2 linked regions of the Zobellia alginiliquefaciens genome follow. The protein of the gene in region 2 interacts with the protein of the main gene of each other region in a pairwise test. Links are inferred from orthologs where the notes say so. Each region holds a gene or a part of one and is shown on either strand. Other genes may lie near its edges.

Region 1 (8,244 bases), 830 kb from region 2 along the record:
TAATTAAAGTTGGGCTGTCCTTGTTTGAGCCAGAAGAGGAATTCATTACGGACGTAAACAGATACGATATTACTTTGAACTACTGCGTTACACCCTCCAAGACCTATTCTTTTTAAATATGATTAAGCTACTTCCTCTGCAGGTATTTCGTCATCAGCCTTACCGAAAGCTTTTTTATTGAAAACCAGAAGAATACCTACACCGGTACTAATAGCCATATCCGCAATATTGAAAACAGGTTCAAAAAAACGAAAGGTAGAGCCTCCAAAATAAGGCATCCAGTCTGGCCATATAGTATCTACCATAGGAAAATAAAGCATATCTACCACTTTTCCGTAAAACAGGCTACCATAAGGCTCATCTGAAAAGGCGGTTGCCAATTGTTGGTAACTATCACTGAATATCACCCCATAGAAGACGGAATCTATAATATTACCTAGAGCTCCCGCAAAGATTAAGCAAACCGCTAAAATTAGGGTCTGCGAAGACTCCTTACGTATAGTATCATACAACCAATACCCTATTCCCGCTACTGCAAACAGACGGAAAATGGTCAAAACCAATTTACCCGTAGGCTCGGAAATAGGTAAGAAATCACTCAATTTAGCACCCCAAGCCGCTCCAGAATTCTCAATGAACAGAATCTTAAACCAACTAAAAACTTCAACGGAATCACCCAATACAAAATGGGTCTTTATATAAACTTTGCTCAGTTGATCAATCAACAATATTGCTATTATAATGAGCAATGATTTCTTTAAATTCATAGTATATATACAACTTGAATACGCAAAAATAAGTATATTATTCGGTTTTCTTTATTCCTATATTTCCCGTTACCGATGTCAACGTGTATACGGCACCCCCGTTAGGAATATCTTCTTCATCTATCTTCCCGTATTTACTATCAGCCTTTATATCAGCTTTTAAAGCTTCAACCAATATATGACCACTTTGAGTGTGTACATTTACATCTTCGGAGACATTAAAAAGTTCACAATTCCCATCGTTCAATGTAACATTCAACTTCCTGTAATCTCCGGTAGCGAATACATTGCAACTGGTTCCAAAAACGGTAACGTATTTATACCGGGGAAGCACTACTTTTAAAGAAATTGAGACAACCTTGTGTGCACTAAGTTTATCATTAGGGTTTTTAAAATTAGGCTGAAAACCACTACTTATCAGTATAGAACCTTCATTTTCTTTTACGGTTAGCAAAAGGTCTTTTGTATACTCACCGTCAATAATTGCCTCTACTGACATCTCATGGCTTTCCGAGGTTTCCAACTCCAATTCATAACAATGGGCTACGTCAATATTAATTGCAGTGACGGCATCATTTATCAATGATTTTTTCACCACCTTTTGTGCTGTCAAAAGATTAACGAATAAAAAGAAAACTAAAAAGCACTTCATTTTTTTAGGGCGTAAAAAAAGCCTACAAGAAATTGGTTCTTGTAGGCTTTTAAAATTTTATAATGCAATAATTACTTTTGCATATTCTTAGCCTCAATACTTAAAGTAGCATGAGGAACAAGTTTAAGACGCTCTTTAGCGATCAACTTACCTGTTACACGGCAAATACCATAGGTCTTGTTCTCAATACGCAGAATAGCGTTTTTTAAATCCCTAATGAATTTCTCTTGACGAATAGCCAACTGTGTATTCGCTTCTTTGCTCATAGTCTCCGAACCTTCTTCAAAAGCTTTGAAAGTAGGTGAAGTATCATCGGTACCATTATTACCGTCGTTCATATACGAACTCTTCAACAACTCTAAATGACTTTTTGCTTTCTCGATTTTATCTTCGATCAACTCTCTAAATTCGGCAAGATCCTTATCCGAATATCTAACTTTTAAATCTTCTGCCATTGTATTAATGTTTTTCAATAAATAATTTAGTGTTCACTTCGTCAAAAGAAACCTCGGCTCCTTCCTCCAGTTTTTCCTCTAAAATTAGGTCTGCTGTCAAGGTTTCGGTCTTAATATACTCTAAATTATTAGATACCGCTTTTTCAACAAAACCATCTTTTAGAATCTTAATATCAATTCTATCTGTCACCTCAAACCCAGAATCTTTTCTTATGTTCTGAATTCTGTTCACAAGCTCTCTAGCAATACCCTCTTCTCTTAAATCTTCATTGATAGTTACGTCTAAGGCTACCGTAATAGATCCTGAACTTGCAACCAACCAACCTTCAATATCTTGAGAGGCTATCTCTACATCTTGCAGCTGTAATGTAATAATTTTATCGTCAATATCAAGCGAAATTTCGCCATCCTGCTCAATTTTTTGGATATCCTCTTGCCCCAACTGAGCTACAGCTTGAGCAATTTTTTTCATATCTTTCCCGTATTTAGGACCTAAAGTCTTAAAATTAGGCTTGATCTGCTTCACCAAAATACCTGAAGCATCATCCAACAATTCAACTTCTTTAACATTCACCTCGGACATAATCAAATCTGCAACAGCTTCTATCTCATGCTTCTGATTTTCATCTAAAACAGGTATCATTACTTTCTGTAATGGCTGACGCACTTTTATCTTTTCTTTCTGACGGATAGATAGCACTAAAGACGAAATAGTCTGAGCTTTCTCCATCTTACTTTCCAAATCCTTATCTACGATGGCTTCATCATATTTTGGAAATTCGGCCAAATGTACAGATTCAAAAGCCTCCGTATGTGTGGTATTCGTTAAATCTTTATAAAGTCTATCCATAAAGAAGGGAGCCACAGGAGCCGATAGTTTAGCAACGGTTTCAAGACAGGTATACAGCGTTTGATAAGCCGATATTTTATCCTTCTCATAACTACCTTTCCAGAAACGCCTTCTGCATAAACGTACATACCAGTTACTCAAATTCTCTTGTACATAGTCCGAAATAGCACGGGTTGCTTTGGTAGGCTCATAATCGGCATACGCTTCATCAACAGTCTTGATCAAAGAATGAAGTTCTGATAATATCCACCTATCAATTTCCGGTCTTTCGCTCAATGGAATATCTTCCTCTGAATAATCAAAAGAATCTATATTGGCATATAAGCCGAAGAAAGAATAGGTGTTATAAAGTGTCCCGAAAAATTTTCGTTTTACCTCAACTATACCTTCCGTATCAAATTTTAAGTTATCCCAAGGATTGGCATTAGAGATCATGTACCAACGCGTAGCATCTGCTCCGTGTTCGTTCATCGTATCAAAAGGATCCACGGCATTGCCCAAACGTTTGGACATTTTCTTGCCCTCCTTGTCCAAAACAAGTCCGTTGGAAACAACATTTTTATACGCCACAGAATCGAACACCATAGTTCCTATGGCATGTAATGTATAGAACCAACCTCTAGTTTGATCTACGCCTTCTGCGATAAAATCAGCCGGGTAAGTCTTACCCTCATCAATCAGATCTTTATTTTCAAAAGGATAGTGCCATTGTGCATAGGGCATTGAGCCACTATCAAACCATACATCTATCAAATCACTTTCGCGTTTCATAGGTTTGCCCGATGCGGAAACTAGGACAATATCATCAACAATGTTCTTATGAAGGTCTATTTTATCATAGTTTTCATCGGATAAATCACCCACCACAAAATCATCAAAAATATCTTTTTCTAACACTCCGGATGCAACCGCCTTTGCCATTTCGGCTTTTAGTTCGGCCACCGAACCAATAATGATTTCTTCTTTACCATCTTCAGTTCTCCAAATAGGAAGTGGAATACCCCAATATCTAGATCTAGAAAGGTTCCAGTCATTGGCATTTGCCAGCCAGTTACCAAAACGGCCTTCACCTGTAGATTTTGGTTTCCAATTAATCGTTTGGTTCAAAGCGAACATACGATCTTTAACATCGCTGATTTTAATGAACCAGGAATCCAATGGGTAATATAAAATAGGCTTGTCCGTACGCCAGCAGTTAGGGTAACTGTGTACATACTTCTCCACTTTAAAGGCCTTATTCTCTTCTTTTAATTTAATAGCAAGCTCAACGTCTATTGACCTTTCTGGCTCATCGCCTAAATCATAATATTCGTTCTTCACATATTTGCCGCCAAACTCTTTCATCTCCGGACGGAAACGACCCTGTAAATCCACTAATGGAACAGGATTGTTATTTTCGTCTAGCACCAATAATGGTGGCACCTCTGGTGACGCTTGTTTAGCTACCAAGGCATCATCCGCACCAAAAGTTGGCGCAGTATGAACAATACCCGTACCGTCGTCTACAGTTACAAAATCTCCGGAAATTACACGAAACGCATTTTCAGGATTTTGGTACGGCAAAGCGTAATCCAACAACTGCTCATATTTAATTCCCACCAAGTCTTTACCTGTAAATTCCTTTACAACGTAAAAAGGGATTTTCTTATCACCTGACTTATAGTCCAATAATTCGGGTTTAGACTCTACTTGTTGAAACTTTCCGGAGAATTGCTTCCCTACCAAGTTTTTGGCAAGCACCACGTTCATAGGTTCAAAAGTATACTGGTTGTACGTTTCTACCAGAACGTACTCTATTTTAGGGCCCACCGTTAGTGCCGTATTGGAAGGAAGTGTCCACGGTGTGGTCGTCCATGCCAAGAAATATACATCACCTTCATTCTGCAAAAAATCTGGCAATGACGCTTCTACAGCCTTAAATTGGGCTACAACGGTAGTATCCGTAACATCTTGGTACGTTCCTGGTTGGTTTAATTCATGAGAACTTAAACCTGTACCTGCTTTTGGCGAATACGGCTGAATAGTATACCCCTTATAAACAAGACCTTTATCATAAATCTGCTTCAATAACCACCAAACAGATTCCATATATTTGGGCTTGTAGGTAATATACGGGTCATCCATATCTACCCAATACCCTACTTGTTCGGTCATACGGTTCCAAACATCAGTGTACCGCATAACCGCCTTTTTACAAGCTGCATTATATTCCTCTACAGAGATTTTCTTACCTATATCTTCCTTAGTAATACCTAATTCTTTCTCAACACCCAGTTCAATTGGTAATCCGTGTGTATCCCATCCGGCCTTACGTTTTACTTGAAAGCCCTTCATGGTCTTGTACCTAGGAAAAATATCCTTGATCGTACGTGCCATTACGTGGTGAATACCAGGCATACCATTTGCCGATGGCGGACCTTCATAAAAAACATAACTAGGTTTACCCTCTCTAGAGGAAACACTTTTCTCAAATATTTGGTTTTGCTTCCAGTAATCAAGTATATCCTCGGCTACTTTGGGCAAGTCCAATCCTTTATATTCCGCAAACTTCATAATAAGTGGCTCTACTGCATTAATTTAAGGCTGCAAAATTAAGGATTTTTAGTCGAATTAAGTCGATTTGAGAGAATTGAAATACGGAGGAAAAAACAAGGTTGTAAGAAAATGTTAAAAAATAGCGTCTAAATTTCAGTTTCATACGTATATGAGAGAAACAATTAAACAAAACTTTAAACACAAAATCATGAAAAAACTAATTTTAGGTTCAGTTCTAATGCTTGCCCTAAGTATCTCTTTTGTTTCTTGTAGAGAAGCTGGTGATAAAGCAAAGAGTGCCACTGAAGAAGCTGGTGCTGCAATGGAGCAGGCTGGTGACGATGCTAAAGAAATGGGGTCTGACGCCATGGACAAAGCACAAGAGGCTGGTAACGACGCAATGGAAAAAGCTGAGGAAGCTGGCGAAGAAATCAAAGCTGATGCTGAAGATGCTGCTAACGATTTAAAAGATAAAGCCAACGAAGCTGGCGAAAACATCAAAGCTAAAGCTAACGAAGCCGCTAGCGATGTAAAAGATGCCGCCAACAAAGCTGCTGATGACGCTAAAGGCGCTGCCAACAGTGCTGCTGACAAAGCTAAAGCTGCTGTAAACTAATTTAAGATTGTTTCTTACACCCAAAGAACCCTGGCCATAATTGGTCGGGGTTCTTTATTTTTAGTAAGAGTCCCATCTCTAAAACTTATACCCCAACCCTACTATTAAATTAATTCCTGGAGCGGAAATTCCCGAAGAATAAGAACGGTACCGTTGATCCGTAATATTTTCAAGATTCAAAGAAACTTTCATAGCGTTTGAAACCTCATATTGCGAACGGAAATTTAGCGTATACCAAGATGGGGAATACGGATTTCCTTCAGCATTCAATGCGTAGATATAATCTTTACTACGTTCGGAAGCCGCCAAATCATCAAAGGGAATCTCTCCGTTATAATTCACGAACAAGTCGCTTCTTAGTCTCTGGTTCTTATAAACCAAGTGTAAATCTCCAAAAGTAGGGGCAACGTGTCTCCCGGGAGATTCGGTACCATCATCTTCCTCTTCAATGCCCTCGGTAATGGTTAAATTGGAAACAACCGAAACGTTATCCGTAAGAAAAGCTTCCAAACCAAATTCAAAGCCATAGACATACGCCTTTGCCGCATTCTGAATAGCCTGTACACTACTCATTTCGCCATTGTATAAAATTTCACTCTCCCCATTAAATAAGTAATCTCTGCGCACTAGAGCATCTACCAAATACGTATAGAATGCAGCACTTTTAAAAACCAGTTTGTCATTAAAGTTCTTCTGAACCCCTAGTTCTATATTGTACGCATATTCTGGCTCTAGGTCAGGATTAGGAACCACTACGGCACCAGGTTCAGAATCAAAAATCTTACCTACATCATCTACATTAGGTGCTCTAAAACCGGTTGAACCATTAAAGGTAATCTGCAAGTCTGCTTTCGGGAACCAACTAAAGCCTAGACTGCCCGTTAACGCGCCATTATTCAGATTGGCATCATCAAAAGGAAAAGGGTAATACGTTTTGTCAAAATCCGCATCAATCCACACATGGCTATACCTTAAGCCCGAAAGTAAAGTAAAGTTAGGTTTCGCCTTGTATTCTCCATTTACATAGCCTGCCAAGGTTTGCCAAATAGCTCCATCTGGATATCTGGAAGCTGTTCCCGAAACCAAATGAGTCTCAATATTTTCTTGGCTACCAACAGAACCTACTTTATTAAAAATATACTCGCCCCCATAATACAAACGTAAGTCGCCAATTTTTTTATTTTCAAAATCGATATTAGTGGAAACAGCATCTACTTTTTCTTCTGTTGAATATCTTACCACATCTTGAAAGCCCCTATCATTGCGGCTTTCTTCAAAATGCTGATAGGCAGTTGTTATCTTTAATCCATCATAAAAAATGCCTTTTCCTCTTTTTTTCATTTGTAAATTACCCATGAACCATTTCTGGGGTCCGTAAAACCATTCTGCCGAGCGTAAGCCTTCCCCCGAACCATCTGGACGGATTAAACGGTCATATCTAGAATAATCCGAAGTTTCCGAATAATGCAAGCCGAAATCATAGTGCCATGTATTATTGGGTTTATATGCTATTTTTTGCATTAAATTAAACTGATTGTACCCTGTAGGGTTCTGATTTTTAGCATTCTGGTTATCAACAAGAACATCCATTCCATTACCGGTAGATACATATTGATTTCTTAAGTATGAATCCGGACCGTGAGACCCCATCTTCATATCTTGAAAACTATTGTAGGTAGCACTAGTTAAAAAAGCCCATTTCTCTTTACCTAAATTGAAATCTACGTGAACCGTATTTTCCGTGTTTACCGAAGCAAACCTATAACTGGCATTACCCGAAAATGAAAGACTGTCAGAGGTGGAGAATTCGGCCTTTTTGGTATAGAAATTCATAACCCCGCCTATAGCATCACTACCATAAATAACAGAACCTGGCCCAAAAATAATCTCTGTATTTTTTACCGAATACGGGTCAATGGAAATTACGTTTTGCAAATTACCACCCCTAAAAATAGCATTGTTCATACGTACCCCATCTACGGACAAAAGCAAACGGTTGGTAGCAAAACCACGAATCATTGGGCTACCACCGCCCATCTGGCTTTTTTGAACAAATACCTTACCACTGTTTTGTAGTAAATCTGCTGAAGTTTGTGGACTGGAAAATGTGATGTCACGCCCGTCTATAACGGCAATTTTATTGGGAATATCTTTCTTTTGCTGCTCCCACTTGGAAACCGACATAACCACCTCGTCCAGCTCTTCCGCCTTCATGACCATATAAAACTGTCCGCCATGTTTTAAAATCTGTTCTTTGGTATTCTTTCTTAATTGGTAACTAAGGTGACGAAAAGTAATACGTTCCCCTGGATGAAAGAACTTTAAATCCGCATTGCCATCAAAATCCGTAAGGGCTGTCTTAGAGTGGT
Region 2 (7,159 bases):
TACACCGTATTTTAGAATGTTTTGATATGCCGCTGAATAAGAATCAACAAATCTTTTGGATTGATTCAGCTTCCCGAAAACGGATTCTATTTCTAAAAAAGATGCGGGACTGTCTTTGGCAACCAGAGCTTTTTCTTTTAATAGGGATTCTAGGGCATCTTTAATATTTAAGGGGTTTCCCTGCTCGTCAACACCGGCACTGTAGATGGCCCAGGCTGCAATTACAAAAGCCGCATGTTCAATAGGGCCGTCATTTTCTAATTGTGCGTTTACCGTGGGTAAAATGAAAATGGGAATTTTAGCGGAACTCTCAGAACATATTCTGTCTATTTGATCTTTGATGTAAATATTTCCAAATCTTTGAAGCAGTGACTGTTTATACTTTTTCAAGTCAACACCTTCTAAATCACCTAAAGTAGGGCTCACCTCTTCATCCATGTAGGAGTGTAAAAAGGTTTGTATAGCCTTGTTCTGAACAGATTCGTCAATAGTTTCATAGCCTATTAGAGCGCCAAGGATTCCCAAAACGGAATGTCCTGCATTTAATAGGCTAAGCTTCATTTTTTCATAAGGAACTACATCTTCTACAAATTGAGCTCCTACATTTTCCCAAGCAGGTCTTCCTGAGATAAAATCATCTTCTATGACCCATTGTTTAAAAGGCTCACAAACTACGGGCCATGCATCTTCAATTCCGCTGGTATCTTTTAATAGGGTAATATCCTTTTCTGATGTGGCGGGAGTGATTCTATCTACCATAGCATTAGGGAAGGATACATTTGATTTTATCCAGGGTACGAGATCCGGTTCGGCCATATGTACAAAACTCAATAACATCCTTTCCGTCATATGTCCATTTCCCTGAATGTTATCGCAAGACTGAATGGTGCACCCGGGCAATCCTCTTTCTTTTCGGAGTTTTAATGCTTGGGTCAAATAACCAAAAATTGTTTTGGGAGCTTGTGGGTGCTCTAAGTCCTGTTGAACTAGGGGATTTGTAAAGTCAAAAGAACCCGTGGCTTCGTTGTAGTTATAGCCACCTTCCGTAATGGTCAGGGTTATGATCTTAACATCGGTACTCGCCATTTTCTCTATTACCTGTGTTGGATTCTCCGGAGCAAAAAGGTATTCTACAATAGAGCCTATGATTTTTTTGGTCAAGGTGCCGTCCAATTCCTTCACAATAAGGGTGTACAATCCGTCTTGCTCTTTAAGGGTATTGTAAATTTTTGTGTCAAAATCCAATAGGGCAATGCCACAAATGCCCCAATCCGAATTGGCTGGGTCATGTAATAATTGATTGGTATAATAGGCTTCATGAGATCGGTGGAACCCCCCTATGCCCACATGGACGATACCTGTTTTTAAGGCAGATCTATCATACTGGGGAATAAGGGCCTCATCTGAAAACTTGCTGAGGTTTTTGTTGTTTAATTTATAGCTAGTCATAATATGTAACGTTATGTTTTTAAGTTATTTGCTCTCGAATTTTTGTAAGAGAACGGCAAAGATGATTATGGCACCTTTCACCACTTGTTGCGGGTAGGAGGGTACGTTAAGTAGATTTAGGATGTTGCTTATCAAGCCTAAAATAAGAACGCCCATTAAGGTGTTTATAGCGGTTCCTTTTCCTCCATTTAAGCTTGCGCCTCCAATTACTACTGCGGCAATAGCGTCAAGTTCCCAAGCCATGCCCATATTAGGTGATCCCAAATTTGTTCTGGAGGCAACAATGATAGCGGCAGTTGCGGCCAAAGCCCCAGAAATTGCATAGACCAAAAACTTGTATTTGTTTACTTTAATGCCCGATAGTCTAGAGGCCTCCTCGTTGCTTCCTATGGCTATAATCAATCTCCCAAATACATTGTAGCGTAGCATTGCCATCGCACAGATAACAATGATAAAAAACACGATAGAAATGTTAGGTATGCCCAAGGTTGAATTATTAGCAAAGTCGGACATGTACAATCCTCCGTAAGTGGTGAAGGTGATAGGGGAACCTTTTGAATAGATAAAGCCCAAGCCTCTTGCAATAGTCATTAGGGCAAGTGTGGCAATAAAGGGTGCCATTTTTTGATAGGCTACAAGATAACCAGCTACGCTTCCCAGTGAAAACCCGATTATAATGGTCAGTAGAATGGCTAGGGGCAAGGCAAATGTATTCACTAAAATTGCGAAAGTAACGGCCAACAAGGCTACCATGGAACCAACAGAAAGGTCTATTCCACCGGTTAGGATTACTATTAACATTCCAATACTTATAATACCAATACCGGAAACCTGTTTTAGTAAATTGGACAGATTTACCGATGTAAAGAACACATCTGAAATCATTGCAGAAAACAGCACTAGTACGATGAAAATGAAGATGGTGTTGTGTTTGATCAGAAACTTAAGGAATCCTCCTGGACTACTAAGTTGTTGTTTTATTGTTAAGGCCATGATCTAATTTTTTTAATGGTTGGATGATGATGTTTTTAATGCTTTTCCAATGGAGTAGCGTAGTATGTTTTCTTCGGAAAATTGCTCTTTGGTCAACTCGCCGTAGAAGGTGCCCTTGTGCATAACCAGGATTCGGTCCGAAATACCCATTATTTCGGGCATATCGGAAGAAATGACCACAACGGCAACACCTTTCTGGGCAACTTCGTTTATGAGATTATAGATTTCAACTTTGGCACCAACGTCTACCCCGCGTGTAGGTTCGTCAATTATAATTACTTTGCTGTCTATGCTAAGCCATTTGGCCAAAGCCACTTTTTGCTGGTTGCCGCCACTTAAGTTGCCTACATCTACTTCTGAGCTAGGGGTCTTAATATTTAGCTTGTTAATTAATGCAGATACGTTTTCTTGCTCTTTTTCTGTCTTTAAGAAACCCAGTTTACTGGAAATAGATCTAAAATTGGTAATGCTAATGTTCTTTCGAATGGAAAGAGGCAAAAAGACACCTTCTTCCTTGCGATCTTCAGATACAAAGCCTATTTGATGTTTTACGGCATCAACGGGCGATTTAGTTTTAATCTCTTTTCCGTTTAGGGTCAAGGTTCCGGATTTCTTTTTATCGGCACCAAAAATCAATTTTGCTGTTTCTGTCCTTCCGCTGCCTCCTAACCCTGCTACGCCAAGAACTTCACCAGGTTTTACGGAAAATGACACATCGTGAACCAAGTTGTTCTTAGCCGTTAGGTTCTTGACTTCAAAAACAGGTTTTGACCCTATTTTTGCATTACGTTCGGGGTACAGATCCTTTAGTTCCCTACCGATCATTAATCGAATAACACTATCCGTGTCGGTCTCGGAAACGGGTAAGCAACCTGTGTCTACACCATCTCTAAGAACGGTTATGGAATCTGCTATCTTAAATATTTCCTCTAAATGGTGAGAGATGTAAATAATGGAAATGCCTTTTTCCTTTAACCTGAACAAATTGTCAAATAACTTTTGTGTGTCCGTAGGATCAAAAACGGTAGTGGGCTCATCCAGTACGAGTACTTTTGTATCTTCCGATAAGGCCTTGGCAATTTCTACTACTTGTTTTTGGACAATACTTAAATCTCTGACTCGCGCCGATGCATCAATCTTAAAGCCCAAAGAATCTATAAGCTCTTGTGCGTCTTTGGTAATTTTTTTCCAGTTCATCCAGAACTTATTTGCGCCAAGTTTGTGCAAGTAGATATTTTCGGCAACGGATAGATCGTTTACCAGTGAGAGTTCTTGGTAGACGACACTAATACCTTTTACCTGACCTTCGTGTGTGTTTTTTAGGTTAAGTTCTTCGCCGTTCAGCAAGATTTTTCCACCATCTTTTTGATGTACACCGCTAAGGATTTTTACCAGCGTAGATTTGCCCGCGCCATTCTCGCCAAGTAATGCATGAATTTCTCCGGGTTTTACTTTAAGATTTACACCTTCAAGTACAGAAACCACTCCAAAGCTTTTAGATATTCCGGTCATTTCAACTCGGTATGCGCTATTTTCAGTTTTCATGTCTAACAAGGTTTGATTAATAAGTGTTGCGGATTCCCTTTAAAATATAGCATCTGGCCTGTAGTATTTTGCCGCATTTTCCTTTGTGATCAGTAAAGGTGCAGTGTATGAGTTTTTTGGGAAATCTGTTTTTCCGTTCATGTATTCAATTGCATACTGAACGGCATTTTTTCCTATCTGTACCGGACTGTTCATGGCGGTACACCCGTAGAAATCTGTTTCCATAATGTACTTTATGGCTTCTTTTTGTCCGTCCGCACCGGCAACGATCAAAATATCATCTGTTTTACCCGCCTGGGCAATTGCCTTTATGGCTCCCAGTACACAAACATCCGATTCGGTAATGACTACGTTTACATCTGGGTGTGCTACCAAAACATCTTCCATGGCCTTTAGTCCGCCGGCATAGGACCAGTTGGTATACATTTGGGTTTTAATGTTCAAATCAATATAGCCCAACGTTCTTAATTGTTCTTCCGTAATGCCCTGTAAAAGCCCTTGTTTCCGCGTTTTGCCTACAGGGTTTCCGGCATTACCACTTAATAGGGCAATATTCATTTTTTCTTTGCCGAATTTTTTGGCTAGCCATTCTCCGGCAAGTTCCCCGTTTGCTAAGTTGTTAGATTGAATGGTAGTAACAAAATCTGCCGATGGGTCAATAGAACTGTCTATAATGAATACCGGAACACCGGCGGCTTTAGCGACTTTGGTAACCCCAACCAGGGCATCAGGATCTAGCGGGTTAAGGAGCAGGGCATCAATACCTTTTGTGATTAGATCCTCAACCGCTGCAATTTGTTTGTTAATATCATTTTGGCCATCTGCAGATAAGAAGGTCATGCCATTATTTTCGGTAGTGGACTTAATGCTCTGGAATAGCGCTTGGTAGTAGGGTGCGTTCAATGACGGGGTGCAATAGCCTATTCTTTTGCCTGAAAGATCTATTTTGCTTACAAAACTCTCCTCTGTATCTTCGGTTAGACTGTTGGAGGCTTTGCTTGTTTCTAACTGTCTGGCACAACTGCTCATAAATAGTAATGTGACCACCACGAATGGGCCAAGGATTTTCTTTAAAGCTGAATTTACGTTTTTCATAATCAATACTATTAGCTGTTATTTATGTTCGGGTTTTGTTAAAATAAAGAAAAATCTAGCGATAACACCGTTGCTCGCTTCTCGGGGTTCCACATGGCTGTAACTTCAACAGGCAATTCGTAGTTGGCTACAGTAATATTCTTGTTCAGTGCCAATCCTACGTTAATAACATTTGCTTTGTCTTGGGTGTAGAATGTTTTGTCCGTTAAGAAGGACCATGCACCACCGGCAAATAGGGATAGTTCGTAATTGTCAATTTTCCACACCTTGCTTTTCACTTCAAAATAATGGGTCCATGAATTTTTTAGAGAACCATCGGGTCGGATTTCGTAATCTCCAGAACCACCACCTATAATGGTGGCTAAATATAGAAGGGTGTTTGGGGTAACATTGTAGCCAAAGTTGATATCCACAAAATTGTATCCCTGTGTTTTGTCATAGCTCCAATAGTTTAGTTTGTCGCCTCTTTCTTCCACCCCGGTGTAATTGTTGTGGGATACGGCTTCGGCAAAAAATCTATCGGAAAGACGATAGAGGGCATATATGGAAACTTCTTTGTAGTTGGCCCTTACGTTTTGTCCGGAATCCTTATGGATTACATCGGTAGTGGTGAATCCGGCACCGCCCCAGACGCCAAGTGTAAATTTTTCATTTTTTGAATTATATTCTAAATGGGTGGCGAACATAGCTCCTGGATGTACAACAAAGCCATGCCATATATGCATGTTCTTTAAGTGGCCGCCAGTGTTAAAAGGTTTGTAGCGGTCTTTATCCTTGTTATCGTCCTGAGCTAACCCAAAATTGATTCCAAAGAAGAGAATTAATGGTAGGGCTAGCATAAAAGAAGCTCTGTTAAATTGCTCTAGTTTTTTATGATTTGAATTTTTCAAAGTAAAACCGATTCTAGTTTGTAAAATGGATAGCATTTGTTTCATAACAAGATGGTTATAGGTTGATAATTAATAAACGTCATATTAACGTTTATTAGACAAATGAAAACTTTATTTTTTTACTTACCAAATTAATTAACATAAAAAATGTGATATTTTACCCGTAATATATGTGAAATTACCTTTTATTGCTTTGTAATATTAGGGATTAGTGAATTTTTATTAATAATGTCAAAAGGACGTTTAATTTTAATTTAAAGAGCTTATTTGTTTAGTTTTGTATGTAAAATAGATTTATGAAGGCTAAGGAAATCTTGAATGTATCTGTGGATTGTGTAGTTTTTGGATACGACATTAAGGCAAAATCGCTTAATGTTCTATTGATAAAGCGGTATCTGGAGTCCGAGGCAAAATCTAATGTCCTTGTGGATGATTATGTATTGACCGGTTACCATGTGTATGAGCATGAAACTCTAGATGAAGCCTCTGCTAGGGTATTAAAAGAGCTAACCGGTCTAACCAATTTGTATAAGAAGCAATTTAAGGTATTTGGAGCTCCTGACCGGCTAATGGGGAAGTCAGACCAAATTTGGGTTAAGAGCAAGAAATTTAGCTCAAGGACTTTTACCGTAGCCTATTATTTTTTGTTGAAAACCAATGATGTTGATTTAAAGGCTAATAGGCATAAGGCAAAATGGTTTCCTCTAGGGGAATTGCCAAAACTAGGGTTTGACCATAAGAAAATTATTGAGGAAGCTCATGAAGACCTAAAGGCTAAATGCTTGTCCGAGCCTATAACTTTTGAATTGTTGCCCTTAAAATTCACCATGAATGATGTACAGGATCTCTATCAATCTATATTAGGTGTTGAAATTGATAACCGTAATTTTAGAAGAAAGTTAATCAGTAGAAAGTATATAATTGCTTTGGATGAAAAGCAAGTTGGTGTTTCAAAAAAGCCAGCTCAGTTATATATGTTCAGTAAGGACGTGTATGATAAAATTTCCAATAAGAATTATTTGATCAGTATGTAAAGAAGCTTTCCTGGAAGCCTCAAATGGGTGTTCAATACGACAAGTGCCAATTTAATTTACTATTTTGAGCCATGCATTAATGTGTGGCTTTTTTAATTCAGTCTCACAATTCCCTGTTGCTTGTGAAGAAGTTTCTGTTTTTGGTTTCCTTTT

Evidence for each region.
Region 1: the proteins of P0077_RS05840 (region 2) and ileS interact in binary tests that used the Escherichia coli proteins (3 or more experiments, as listed by UniProt). The link is inferred for Zobellia alginiliquefaciens from one-to-one orthologs.

The regions. Positions count from the first base shown.
Region 1 is NZ_CP119758.1:2,221,611-2,229,854, reverse strand. Bases 1,679-5,594 are described here. They hold ileS (isoleucine--tRNA ligase), read right to left. Parts: upstream 5,278-5,594; coding sequence 1,879-5,277; downstream 1,679-1,878. Other genes in these bases: P0077_RS09435 (hypothetical protein), read left to right, coding at 5,498-5,594; P0077_RS09445 (TraR/DksA family transcriptional regulator), read right to left, coding at 1,679-1,874. Also shown: P0077_RS09460 (5-formyltetrahydrofolate cyclo-ligase), read left to right, coding at 1-116; P0077_RS09455 (lipoprotein signal peptidase), read right to left, coding at 123-767; P0077_RS09450 (DUF4097 family beta strand repeat-containing protein), read right to left, coding at 805-1,419; more of P0077_RS09445, read right to left, coding at 1,491-1,678; more of P0077_RS09435, read left to right, coding at 5,595-5,875; P0077_RS09430 (TonB-dependent receptor), read right to left, coding at 5,954-8,244. UniProt on the Escherichia coli protein: Catalyzes the attachment of isoleucine to tRNA(Ile). As IleRS can inadvertently accommodate and process structurally similar amino acids such as valine, to avoid such errors it has two additional distinct tRNA(Ile)-dependent editing activities.
Region 2 is NZ_CP119758.1:1,393,728-1,400,886, reverse strand. What follows is about bases 3,055-5,885. They hold P0077_RS05840 (substrate-binding domain-containing protein), read right to left. Parts: upstream 5,083-5,885; coding sequence 4,027-5,082; downstream 3,055-4,026. Other genes in these bases: P0077_RS05835 (hypothetical protein), read right to left, coding at 5,121-5,885; P0077_RS05845 (sugar ABC transporter ATP-binding protein), read right to left, coding at 3,055-3,987. In the rest of the region: P0077_RS05855 (mannitol dehydrogenase family protein), read right to left, coding at 1-1,449; P0077_RS05850 (ABC transporter permease), read right to left, coding at 1,474-2,442; more of P0077_RS05845, read right to left, coding at 2,455-3,054; more of P0077_RS05835, read right to left, coding at 5,886-6,017; P0077_RS05830 (NUDIX hydrolase), read left to right, coding at 6,269-7,006; P0077_RS05825 (tetratricopeptide repeat-containing sensor histidine kinase), read left to right, coding at 7,129-7,159. UniProt on the Escherichia coli protein: Part of the ABC transporter complex RbsABC involved in ribose import. Binds ribose. Also serves as the primary chemoreceptor for chemotaxis.